3 regions of the Bradyrhizobium sp. 155 genome follow, and region 2 is predicted to be linked to each of the others. Evidence: predicted binding sites of a transcription regulator. Region 2 holds the regulator's gene; each other region holds the start of a gene.

Region 1 (3,274 bases), 1.0 Mb from region 2:
TTCCTCGATCTGGGCCTTGATCTGGCCGACGCGGGCCTCGATCTCCGGCTTCCTGCCGGCGCCCTTGACGATCGTGGTGTTCTCCTTGTCGATCACAACCTTGCCCGCGCGCCCAAGCATCTTCACCGTCACGCTCTCGAGCTTCATGCCGAGGTCTTCGGAGATCAGCTGGCCGCCGGTGAGGATCGCGAGGTCCTCGAGCATGGCCTTGCGGCGGTCGCCGAAGCCCGGCGCCTTGACGGCGGCGACCTTCAGGCCGCCACGGAGGCGGTTGACGACCAGGGTGGCCAGCGCCTCGCCCTCGACGTCCTCGGCGATGATGACGAGCGGCTTGCCCGACTGCACCACGGCTTCCAGCACGGGCAGCATGGCCTGCAGGCCGGACAGCTTCTTCTCGTGCAGGAGGATGTAAGCGTCCTCGAGCTCGGCCGTCATCTTCTCGGGGTTGGTGACGAAGTAGGGGCTGAGATAGCCGCGGTCGAACTTCATGCCCTCGACGATGTCCACCTCGGTGTCGAGTGACTTGTTCTCCTCGACGGTGATGACGCCCTCGTTGCCGACCTTCTGCATCGCCTGCGCGATCATCTTGCCGATGGCGGCATCGCCGTTGGCCGAAATGGTGCCGACCTGGGCGACCTCGGAGGAGGCGGCGACCGGCTTGGCGCGCTTCTCGATGTCCTTGACGACGGCCGCGACCGCGATGTCGATGCCGCGCTTGAGGTCCATCGGGTTCATGCCGGCGGCAACCGACTTGGCGCCTTCGCGGACGATGGACTGGGCCAGCACGGTCGCGGTGGTGGTGCCGTCGCCGGCGAGGTCGTTGGTCTTGGAGGCGACCTCACGCACCATCTGGGCGCCCATGTTCTCGAACTTGTCCTCGAGCTCGATCTCCTTGGCGACGGTGACGCCGTCCTTGGTGATGCGGGGCGCGCCGAACGACTTCTCGATGAGCACGTTGCGGCCTTTCGGGCCGAGCGTCACCTTGACGGCGTTGGCGAGAATATCGACGCCGCGCAGCATGCGTTCGCGCGCGTCTCCGGAAAACTTGACGTCTTTGGCAGCCATGGTCTGCAATTCCTCTTCTTCGTGATGTGTCTTGCTAATTGGGTCGCCTCATTCCGGGGTCCGCGATCGAACCCGGCGGAATGATGCATGCCCGGATCGAGTGACCCGGGCATGCATTCAGCGGCCGTTCAGGCGTCTGGCCTTAGGCCATCACGCCCATAATGTCCGACTCCTTCATGATCAGGAGCTCATCGTTGTCGATCTTGACCTCGGTGCCCGACCACTTGCCAAACAGCACACGGTCGCCGACCTTGAGGTCGATCGGGATCAGCTTGCCGGCCTCGTCGCGACCACCGGGGCCGACGGCGACGACTTCGCCCTGGGACGGCTTTTCCTTGGCCGTGTCCGGAATGATGATGCCGCCCTTGGTCTTTGACTCGGCGTCGATACGTTTGACCACGACACGGTCATGCAGCGGACGAAATTTGGATTTAGTCATGACGTTTCCCTTTGGAGGCTCGCTTCGGAAGGAGAGGAAGTGGGCGGGCGGCGCTTCCGTCCACCCTTCCCGAGGATCGATCGGCGCGCGTTAGCAATCCATCTTTCAGAGTGCTAATGGTGCGCCCGGGAATATGGCTTGGCCGCGATCCTGTCAAGCAAAGGTGGTTAAGCGATTGGTGAGACGGATATAGGATGGTGACATTGGAAACTTGTTCGGGGTGCCGGCGTATTAAAGGACGTCATTGCTCCGGCAGCGGTTTTGCGCTTGGCTGCGTAAGGGGTGCGGCCATGGTTTTGTCCGGGGGAATGCCATGATCAGTTCAGCTCACGCGCGCACGGTCGCCAATCTGGCGGCGGCTTCTTGCCTGGCGCTGCTGCTTGGTGCCTGCGGCGGCGGCATGAGCCTGCCGTCCTTTTCTTCGTCCTCACCGCCCCCCGAGGCCGAGCCCGGCACCGGTCCGGAAATGCCCGCGTCGATCCGCGCCGACGAGATCGTCGGGCGCTGGGGCCTGGCCTCGTTCCAGAACCCGGCCGACCGCGCCCGCACCGAGGCTGCCGCCCGGGCCCAATGCAAAAATCCTTACGTGATCACGGCCGGCTCCTCCGGCGGCGTGATCATGCATCTGGCCGACCAGGCAACACCGCAGGAGCTGCGCCTGAAGGGCTCGCCGAGCGGCAAGAACTATATCGGGCCGGCAGGTCCGACGCCCGGCGACCAGGACCGCGAGATCGTCTCCTTCGACGGCCGCGTCCTCATCACCCGCTTCATCGACAAGGACGCCGCCACCCGCTACGGCAACATGGTCTACGTCCGCTGCGCGCCGAGGGCGTAGTCTCTATCCTTCGTCATGCCCCGCGACCCGGCTACGCCAAGGCTTCGCCGGGGTTGAGGTCCAGGGGCGCCGAAGCTTTAGCGTAGGCGGCAGGCGGACATCCAGTACGCCGCGGCTTCTCGGCTCAATCATTGCCGTCTCTGGAATACTGGATCGTCCGCCTGCGCGGACGATGACAGCGGGGGACGATAGACAACAAAAAAACGCCGGCTTGCGCCGGCGTTTCGTTATTCAGAGCGTCGCGTCCGTTCAGTCGAACAGCGCGTCGATGTCGTCCTGCGAGGCGTGGCCGACGTCGCCTGCGAGCTTCGGGCCGTTGAGAAGCTTGTCGTCATCGCTGCGGGTGTCGACCTGCGGCACGACGTGGGACTTGATCGCGTCGACGCCGCCCCAGATTTCCATCATGGAATTGATGTGCTGCTCGATGAACTTCATCGTGCTCATGACCTTGCTGATGCGCTGACCAGTCAGGTCCTGGAAGTTGCAGGCTTCGAAGATCGAGATGACGCGTTCCTGGATATCGTCGGCGAGCCGCTTCTGCTGATCGGCCGATTGCACCTTGGCCATCGCGCTGGCCGCCTGGTCGATCGACTCGGCGGCTTCGAGGATCTGCTGGGTCGCCTGTTCGGTACCGCCGACGACCGCGCCGAGCTCGCCATTGACCTTGGCCATTTCGCCGCCGTCGAAGCTCTTGCCATGCAGTGTCGCGATCTCGCGCTTGGTGCGGTCGATGGCGTCGTGGATGAGGTCGAGCTCGACCTTCAGCTTCTCGCACTGCTCGATCTGCGCTCGGTAAGTATCGAGCATGGTACGGGCTTCCGAGAGCTCGTGGGCGGTGGAGGCGTCGATCGCCGCCATGGCGGCGCTGCCGGACAACGGCGCGGTGCCCTTCGCCATCTGCGTGCGGATCGCACGCAACTCGGCCATGATCTCGC
Region 2 (3,274 bases):
CTCGCCGATGGTGTAGCCGGCCTGCATGACCTGCACGACCGTGCCTGCGGGCACCGACGCATCGGGCACCTCGAACATCGCCTGCTGGAAGTTCGGGTCGAACTTCTGGCCCGAGGGGTCGAACTTCTTCACGCCGTGTTTTTCCAGCGCGCTGAGCAGCGAGCGCTCAGTCAGCTCGACGCCCTCGATCAGCGAGGCGAGGCCTGCATCGGCCGCCGCACGGGCTTCGGCCGGAACGGCATCGAGCGCGCGCTGCAGGTTGTCGGCGATGTCGAGCACGTCGCGGGCAAAGCCGGTGATGCCGTAGAGGCGGGCATCCGCGACCTCCTTGGTGGTCCGCTTGCGCAAATTCTCCATTTCGGCCAGCGTCCGCAGCATGCGGTCGCGCGCCTCGGCGACTTCCTTCTGCAGAAGCTCGACGGAGCCGGGCTCGGGATCGTCGGGCATGATGTAGGGTTTTGACACCACGGGCTCGCCGGCCGCAGCACTCGTGTCTTCGGGTTGCCGGTCTCGATCGGTCATCGGCTCTCTTTTCGCATTCGTCTCAGGGGGTTTCTGGCCCGGATATCGTGCTTCGGGCGGCGAAAATCAAGCGCCCGTGATCGGCCCGGCCGCCGGTCAGCCCCCCAAGAGCCGGCTGACGATGCGGGCAGCGTAGTCCACGGTGGGGATCACGCGGGCATAATTCAGCCGCGTCGGCCCGATCACGCCCAAAACGCCGACGATATGGCCGGCGGCGTCCCGATAGGGCGAGATGATGGTGGACGAACCCGACAGCGAGAACAGCTTGTTCTCACTGCCGATGAAGATCCGCACGCCTTCCGCGGTTTCGGCCCGGCCGAGCAGGTCGATCACGCCGCGCTTGGTCTCGAGATCGTCGAACAGCAGGCGAACGCGCTCGAGATCCTCCAGCGCATGCAAATCCTCGAGCAGATTGGCGTGGCCGCGGACGATGAGCTGACGATCCTCGTTCTCGCCGCCGGACCAGCTGGCGATGCCGGCCGAGATCACCTTGTGCGTCAGCTGATCGAGCTCGGTGCGCGCCTCTCCGAGCGCGGTCTCGAGCTCCAGCCGCGCCTCGGCCAGGGTCCGGCCCCGAATGCGGGCATTGAGGAAGTTGCCGGCTTCGGTCAACGCCGAGGATGGAACTCCCGGCGGCAGCGTCAACACGCGATTTTCGACCTGCCCGTCCTCGCCGACCAGGATCACCAATGCCTTTTCCGGTTCCAAGCGGACGAATTCGATATGTTTCAGCCGCGCATTGGATTTCGGCGTCAGCACGACGGCGGCGGCGCGGGTCAGGCCGGAGAGCCGCGTCAATGCCTCCTCGAGCGCAGCCTCCACCGATTGCGCGTGGCCGACGGAGGTCAACTGGCTCTGGATCGCCTGCCGTTCACTGTCATTGAGGTCGCCGACCTGCATCAGGGCATCGACGAAGAACCGCAGGCCAAGTTCCGTCGGCAATCGGCCGGCGGAGGTGTGCGGGGCGTAGATTAGGCCAAGCTGTTCCAGATCGGCCATGACGTTGCGGACCGAGGCCGGCGAAAGCGGCATGGCAATCAGGCGCGAAATATTGCGCGAGCCCACCGGCTCCCCGGTCGCGAGATAGCTTTCGACGATTTGACGAAAGATGTCGCGGGAACGCTCGTTGAGCTGGGCGAGGCCCGCGCGCGGCGCGATCAGATGGATCGGATCGTGATGGGCCACAGACGGTAACTCCTCTAAGACACAGGTAATTTGTCTATCCCGGATGCTTCTGACAAGCGTGGCGTTGGCGGATTGGAAATCGGGGGTGAAGAAGGCCTCGATCTTCCCCCTTGCCGCCCACCCTCACCCCCCCTACAAGCACCGCCAACAGCACTTTTTTGAGAGTTTTGGAGGATTTCCCATGCGGCCAAGCCGCCGTGCGCCCGACGAATTGCGCCCCGTGACGCTGGAGCGCGGCGTGGTCAAATATGCGGAAGGCTCGTGCCTGGTGAAATTCGGCGACACCCACGTGCTGGTCACCGCCACGCTGGAAGACCGCCTGCCGCCATGGCTGAAGGGCCAGGGCCGCGGCTGGGTCACCGCCGAATACGGCATGCTGCCGCGCGCGACCTCGGAACGCACCCGCCGCGAGGCCTCCGCCGGAAAGCAGAGCGGCCGCACCGTCGAAATCCAGCGCCTGATCGGCCGCTCGCTTCGCACCATCATCAATCTCGAAGCGCTCGGTGAGCGCCAGATCACGGTCGATTGCGACGTGCTCCAGGCCGACGGCGGCACCCGCACCGCCTCGATCACCGGTGCCTGGGTCGCGCTCGCCGATTGCGTCAGCTGGATGAAGGCGCGCAACATGGTCAAGGCCAATGTGTTGCGCGACAACGTCGCCGCGATCTCCTGCGGCATCTACAAGGGCACGCCCGTGCTCGACCTCGACTATGCCGAGGACTCCGAAGCCGACACCGACGCCAATTTCGTCATGACCGGCGATGGCCGCATCATCGAGGTCCAGGGCACCGCGGAACGCGAGCCATTCACGGAAGCCGAGTTCCTGGCGTTGATGGCGCTGGCGCGCAAGGGCGTCGCGCGTCTCGTGGACTTGCAGAAACTGGCGGTAGCGTAGTCAATAGCCCGATGCACCGCCGAATCACCGGAAAGCTGGTTATCGCGACCCATAATCCCGGCAAGCTCGCCGAGATGAAGGAGCTACTCGCGCCTTACGGCATCGAAGCAGTGTCGGCCGGCGAGCTCGGCCTTCCCGAGCCGGAAGAAACCGGAAACGATTTCCGCAGCAATGCCGCGATCAAGGCGATCGCGGCGGCGCAGGCAACGAAGCTGCCGTCTTTCGCCGATGATTCCGGCATCGTGGTCGACGCGCTCGACGGCGCGCCCGGCATCTACTCGGCGCGCTGGGCCGGCCCGAACAAGGATTTTGCCGCAGCGATGGCGCAGATCGAGCGTCTGTTGCAGGAGCGCGGCGCGACCACGCCGGCCAAACGCAAGGCGCACTTCGTTTCCGCGCTCTGCGTTGCATGGCCCGACGATCATCTCGAAGAGGTCGAGGGGCGCGTCGACGGCACGCTGGTGTGGCCGCCGCGCGGCACCGCCGGCTTCGGCTACGACCCGATGTTTTTGCCCGACGGCCATAGCCGCACCTTCGGCGAGATGGAGAGCATCGAGAAGCACGGCCTGCCGCCGCTCGGTCTCGGCCTGTCGCATCGTGCCCGCGCCTTCGTGAAACTGGCGGAGATCTGCCTTGAGCCGCGCTAAGGAAGCCTTCGGCGTCTACGTGCAC
Region 3 (3,274 bases), 2.9 Mb from region 2:
TTGCCGCTTGCCAGTTGCCGGCCGAATGCGTCGATCTGCTCGGAGCCACGTCGCGAGACGAACATCTGGTAACGTTCAATCGCGTCGATATTGGCCTCGACCCATTCCCGCAGAATGGCGGCGTCAGCACGTGGGAAGCCTTGCAGATGGGCGTGCCGGTGGTGGCGAAGCTCGGTCACAGCCTGCCGAGCCGTGCTGCCGGCTCGATCCTCACCGCGCTGGGCCTGCCGGAGTGGGTCGCGGACAGCGATGAGGCCTATGTCGAAATCGCAGCGAGCCGTGGGTTGCAGATCGGCGAGCTCGATAAGTTGCGCGGCGAACTGCCCGGACAGATCAGGGCTGCCGCCGCCGGCAACCCAATCTCATACGTGCAAGCGGTGGACGATGCCTATCGCGCGATGTGGAAACGCTATTGCAACGACGGCGGCTGATCTCCGCCTCGCCTACGCCTTCAACTCCACAGTCCTGAACTCCGCCGGCAGGATCACCTCCAGCAGCTCGACGTCGTCCGAATAGTCCAGGATCATGTGCTTGATCTTCGGCGGCTGGGTCCAGGCGCTACCTTCTTTCATCAGCGTCTCGCCCTCTCCGTCCATATAGGTCTTCACCCAGCCCTTGAGCACGTAGACCATCTGGAATTCGACGTCGTGAAAGTGCAGCTTCGACACTTCGTCCGGATTGCAGGGGCCTTGCAGCCGGATCACGTGCGCCTGCGCGAGGCCATGGCTGGCGGCGGCGATGCCGAGGTCGCGATATTTCGCGTAGGTACGCAGACCGTCGGCTTTGAAGTCTTCCTCGCGGTGATGGCTGATCGCAATGCGCTGCTTGGGCCGCGCCGGTTTCTTGACGGATGACTTTGCCGTTGTCGTGGGGGCTTTTGCCTTCACCGCCGTGCGCGCCGTGGATCGTGCTGCGGGTTTGGCCCCGCTACGCTTCTTCACCGCGGCTTGCGATGCGCTGCGCGATTTTGCTTTCTTGGCCATGGGCGGCCTCCCCTGTTGTTATGGGGAGAGGCTAGCACAGAATGCGAAATCGCAGGGTGGGTTAGCGCTAACGTACCCACCACTTCTTTGCGCAAGCGTTGAAGCATGGGGGGCTACACTGACGCTAACCCACCCTACAGCTCCGCCCTTCAATGCAGCCGGAATACGCCGTCCACCGCGCGCAGCTCGGCGGGCTTGATCAGCTTGGAATGCGCCACTGTCACCGAGTGAAGCGGTCCGTCGAGCTTTTCCTGCCAGAACGCCAGAAAATCCTTCAGCGCCGGAAATTTCGGAAACATGTCGTAGTCCTGCCAGACGTAAGTCTGGAGCAGCGAGGGATGATCCGGCATCCGATAGAGAATTTGCGCCGTCGTCATTCCGTAACCCAGCAGCTGTTTCCGGAAATCGTCCGAAACGGCTCCACTCCGCAAGCCCATGCCAACCTCCTTTGCAGGAGCGCATTCAAGGGGTGGCTTTCCGGTGCGCCTTAAGAGCCACCCGCTGCTGATGCGCTCACATGAGAGAAATGTGACGCAAACTGACAATCCATCTCAAGCCTAAAAGTTTAACAAGCTGTTGAAATTCAACGCGTTAGCAGCAGATGTGGCTCCGTGCTACTACGGGCGAAGAGCGCGATTAACGATGGAAAGAGATTTTGGCAGGCGGCGTCTCCGAGTGCTATTTTTCTGCTACAAGCCCTTGCTCCCGCCCAAATCCTGCCTTATCTCAGCTGTGCCTGTGCTAGCACTCGCTGGCGCAGACTGCTAACAACCGAAAATTCCCAAATCGTGCAAAAGCTTAGGAGAACTGCATGAATTTCCGTCCGCTTCACGACCGCGTCGTGGTCAAGCGCATCGACGCAGAAGAGAAGACCGCTGGCGGCATCATCATTCCCGACACGGCGAAGGAAAAGCCCTCGCAGGGCGAGATCGTCGCCGTCGGCCCGGGTGGCCGCGACGAAGCTGGCAAGCTGATCCCGATCGACCTGAAGGTCGGCGACCGCGTGCTGTTCGGTAAGTGGTCCGGCACCGAGGTCAAGATCGACAATGTCGACCTGCTGATCATGAAGGAAAGCGACATCATGGGCGTCCTCGACGTCCCCGCTTCCAAGAAGAAGGCGGCCTAAGAGCCCCTCTCTTATCCAGTTAAACACCTAAGGAAAAAATCCAGATGGCAGCTAAAGAAGTCAAATTCTCGGTCGATGCGCGCGACAAGATGCTTCGCGGCGTCGACATTCTCGCCAACGCGGTGAAGGTCACGCTCGGTCCGAAGGGCCGCAACGTCGTGCTCGACAAGTCGTTCGGCGCTCCCCGCATCACCAAGGACGGCGTCACCGTCGCCAAGGAGATCGAGCTCGAGGACAAGTTCGAGAACATGGGCGCGCAGATGGTGCGCGAAGTCGCCTCCAAGTCTGCTGACGCGGCCGGCGACGGCACCACCACCGCGACCGTGCTGGCCCAGGCGATCGTGCGCGAAGGCGCCAAGTCGGTTGCCGCCGGCATGAACCCGATGGATCTGAAGCGCGGTATCGATCTCGCGGTCGAAGCCGTCGTTGCGGACCTCGTCAAGAACTCCAAGAAGGTGACCTCGAACGACGAGATCGCCCAGGTCGGCACCATCTCGGCCAACGGCGACGCGGAGATCGGCAAGTTCCTCGCCGACGCCATGAAGAAGGTCGGCAACGAGGGTGTCATCACCGTCGAGGAAGCCAAGTCGCTCGAGACCGAGCTCGACGTCGTCGAGGGCATGCAGTTCGACCGCGGCTACATCTCGCCCTACTTCGTCACCAACGCCGACAAGATGCGCGTTGAGATGGACGACGCCTACATCCTCATCAACGAGAAGAAGCTCTCCTCGCTGAACGAGCTGCTGCCGCTGCTCGAGGCCGTGGTGCAGACCGGCAAGCCGCTGGTCATCGTCGCCGAGGACGTCGAAGGCGAAGCGCTTGCCACCCTGGTCGTGAACCGTCTCCGTGGCGGCCTGAAGGTCGCGGCCGTCAAGGCTCCGGGCTTCGGCGATCGCCGCAAGGCCATGCTGCAGGACATCGCGATCCTGACCGGTGGCCAGGCGATCTCGGAAGATCTCGGCATCAAGCTCGAGAACGTCACGCTCAACATGCTCGGTCGCGCCAAGAAGGTGATGATCGACAAGGAGAACACCACGATCGTCAACGGCGCCGGCAAGAAGGCCGACATCGAAGCGCGCGTGTCGCAGATCAAGGCGCAGATCGAGGAAACCACCTCGGACTACGACCGTGAGAAGCTCCAGGAGCGTCTTGCCAAGCTCGCAGG

The links. Region 2 encodes HrcA, which represses chaperone genes, less so after heat shock. Its sites were predicted from a motif close to GTTAGCACTCNCNNNNNGNGAGTGCTAAC; they were not measured.
Region 1: a site for HrcA is predicted at 1,594-1,622, ahead of IVA93_RS04790 (co-chaperone GroES). Genes of this name have one in related genera too.
Region 3: a site for HrcA is predicted at 1,724-1,752, ahead of IVA93_RS13950 (co-chaperone GroES). Genes of this name have one in related genera too.

The regions. Positions count from the first base shown of each region.
Region 1 is NZ_CP064704.1:993,480-996,753, forward strand. Features, by position in the region: gene groL (chaperonin GroEL) at 1-1,065, opposite strand, end outside; gene IVA93_RS04790 (co-chaperone GroES) at 1,208-1,504, opposite strand; gene IVA93_RS04795 (hypothetical protein) at 1,818-2,339, shown strand; gene IVA93_RS04800 (protein phosphatase CheZ) at 2,589-3,274, opposite strand, start outside.
Region 2 is NZ_CP064704.1:7,820,642-7,823,915, forward strand. Features, by position in the region: gene grpE (nucleotide exchange factor GrpE) at 1-522, opposite strand, end outside; gene hrcA (heat-inducible transcriptional repressor HrcA) at 619-1,707, opposite strand; gene rph (ribonuclease PH) at 1,889-2,602, shown strand; gene rdgB (RdgB/HAM1 family non-canonical purine NTP pyrophosphatase) at 2,614-3,249, shown strand; gene hemW (radical SAM family heme chaperone HemW) at 3,236-3,274, shown strand, end outside.
Region 3 is NZ_CP064704.1:2,883,460-2,886,733, reverse strand. Features, by position in the region: gene IVA93_RS13965 (O-linked N-acetylglucosamine transferase, SPINDLY family protein) at 1-431, shown strand, start outside; gene IVA93_RS13960 (cupin domain-containing protein) at 444-983, opposite strand; gene IVA93_RS13955 (usg protein) at 1,133-1,420, opposite strand; gene IVA93_RS13950 (co-chaperone GroES) at 1,795-2,109, shown strand; gene groL (chaperonin GroEL) at 2,154-3,274, shown strand, end outside.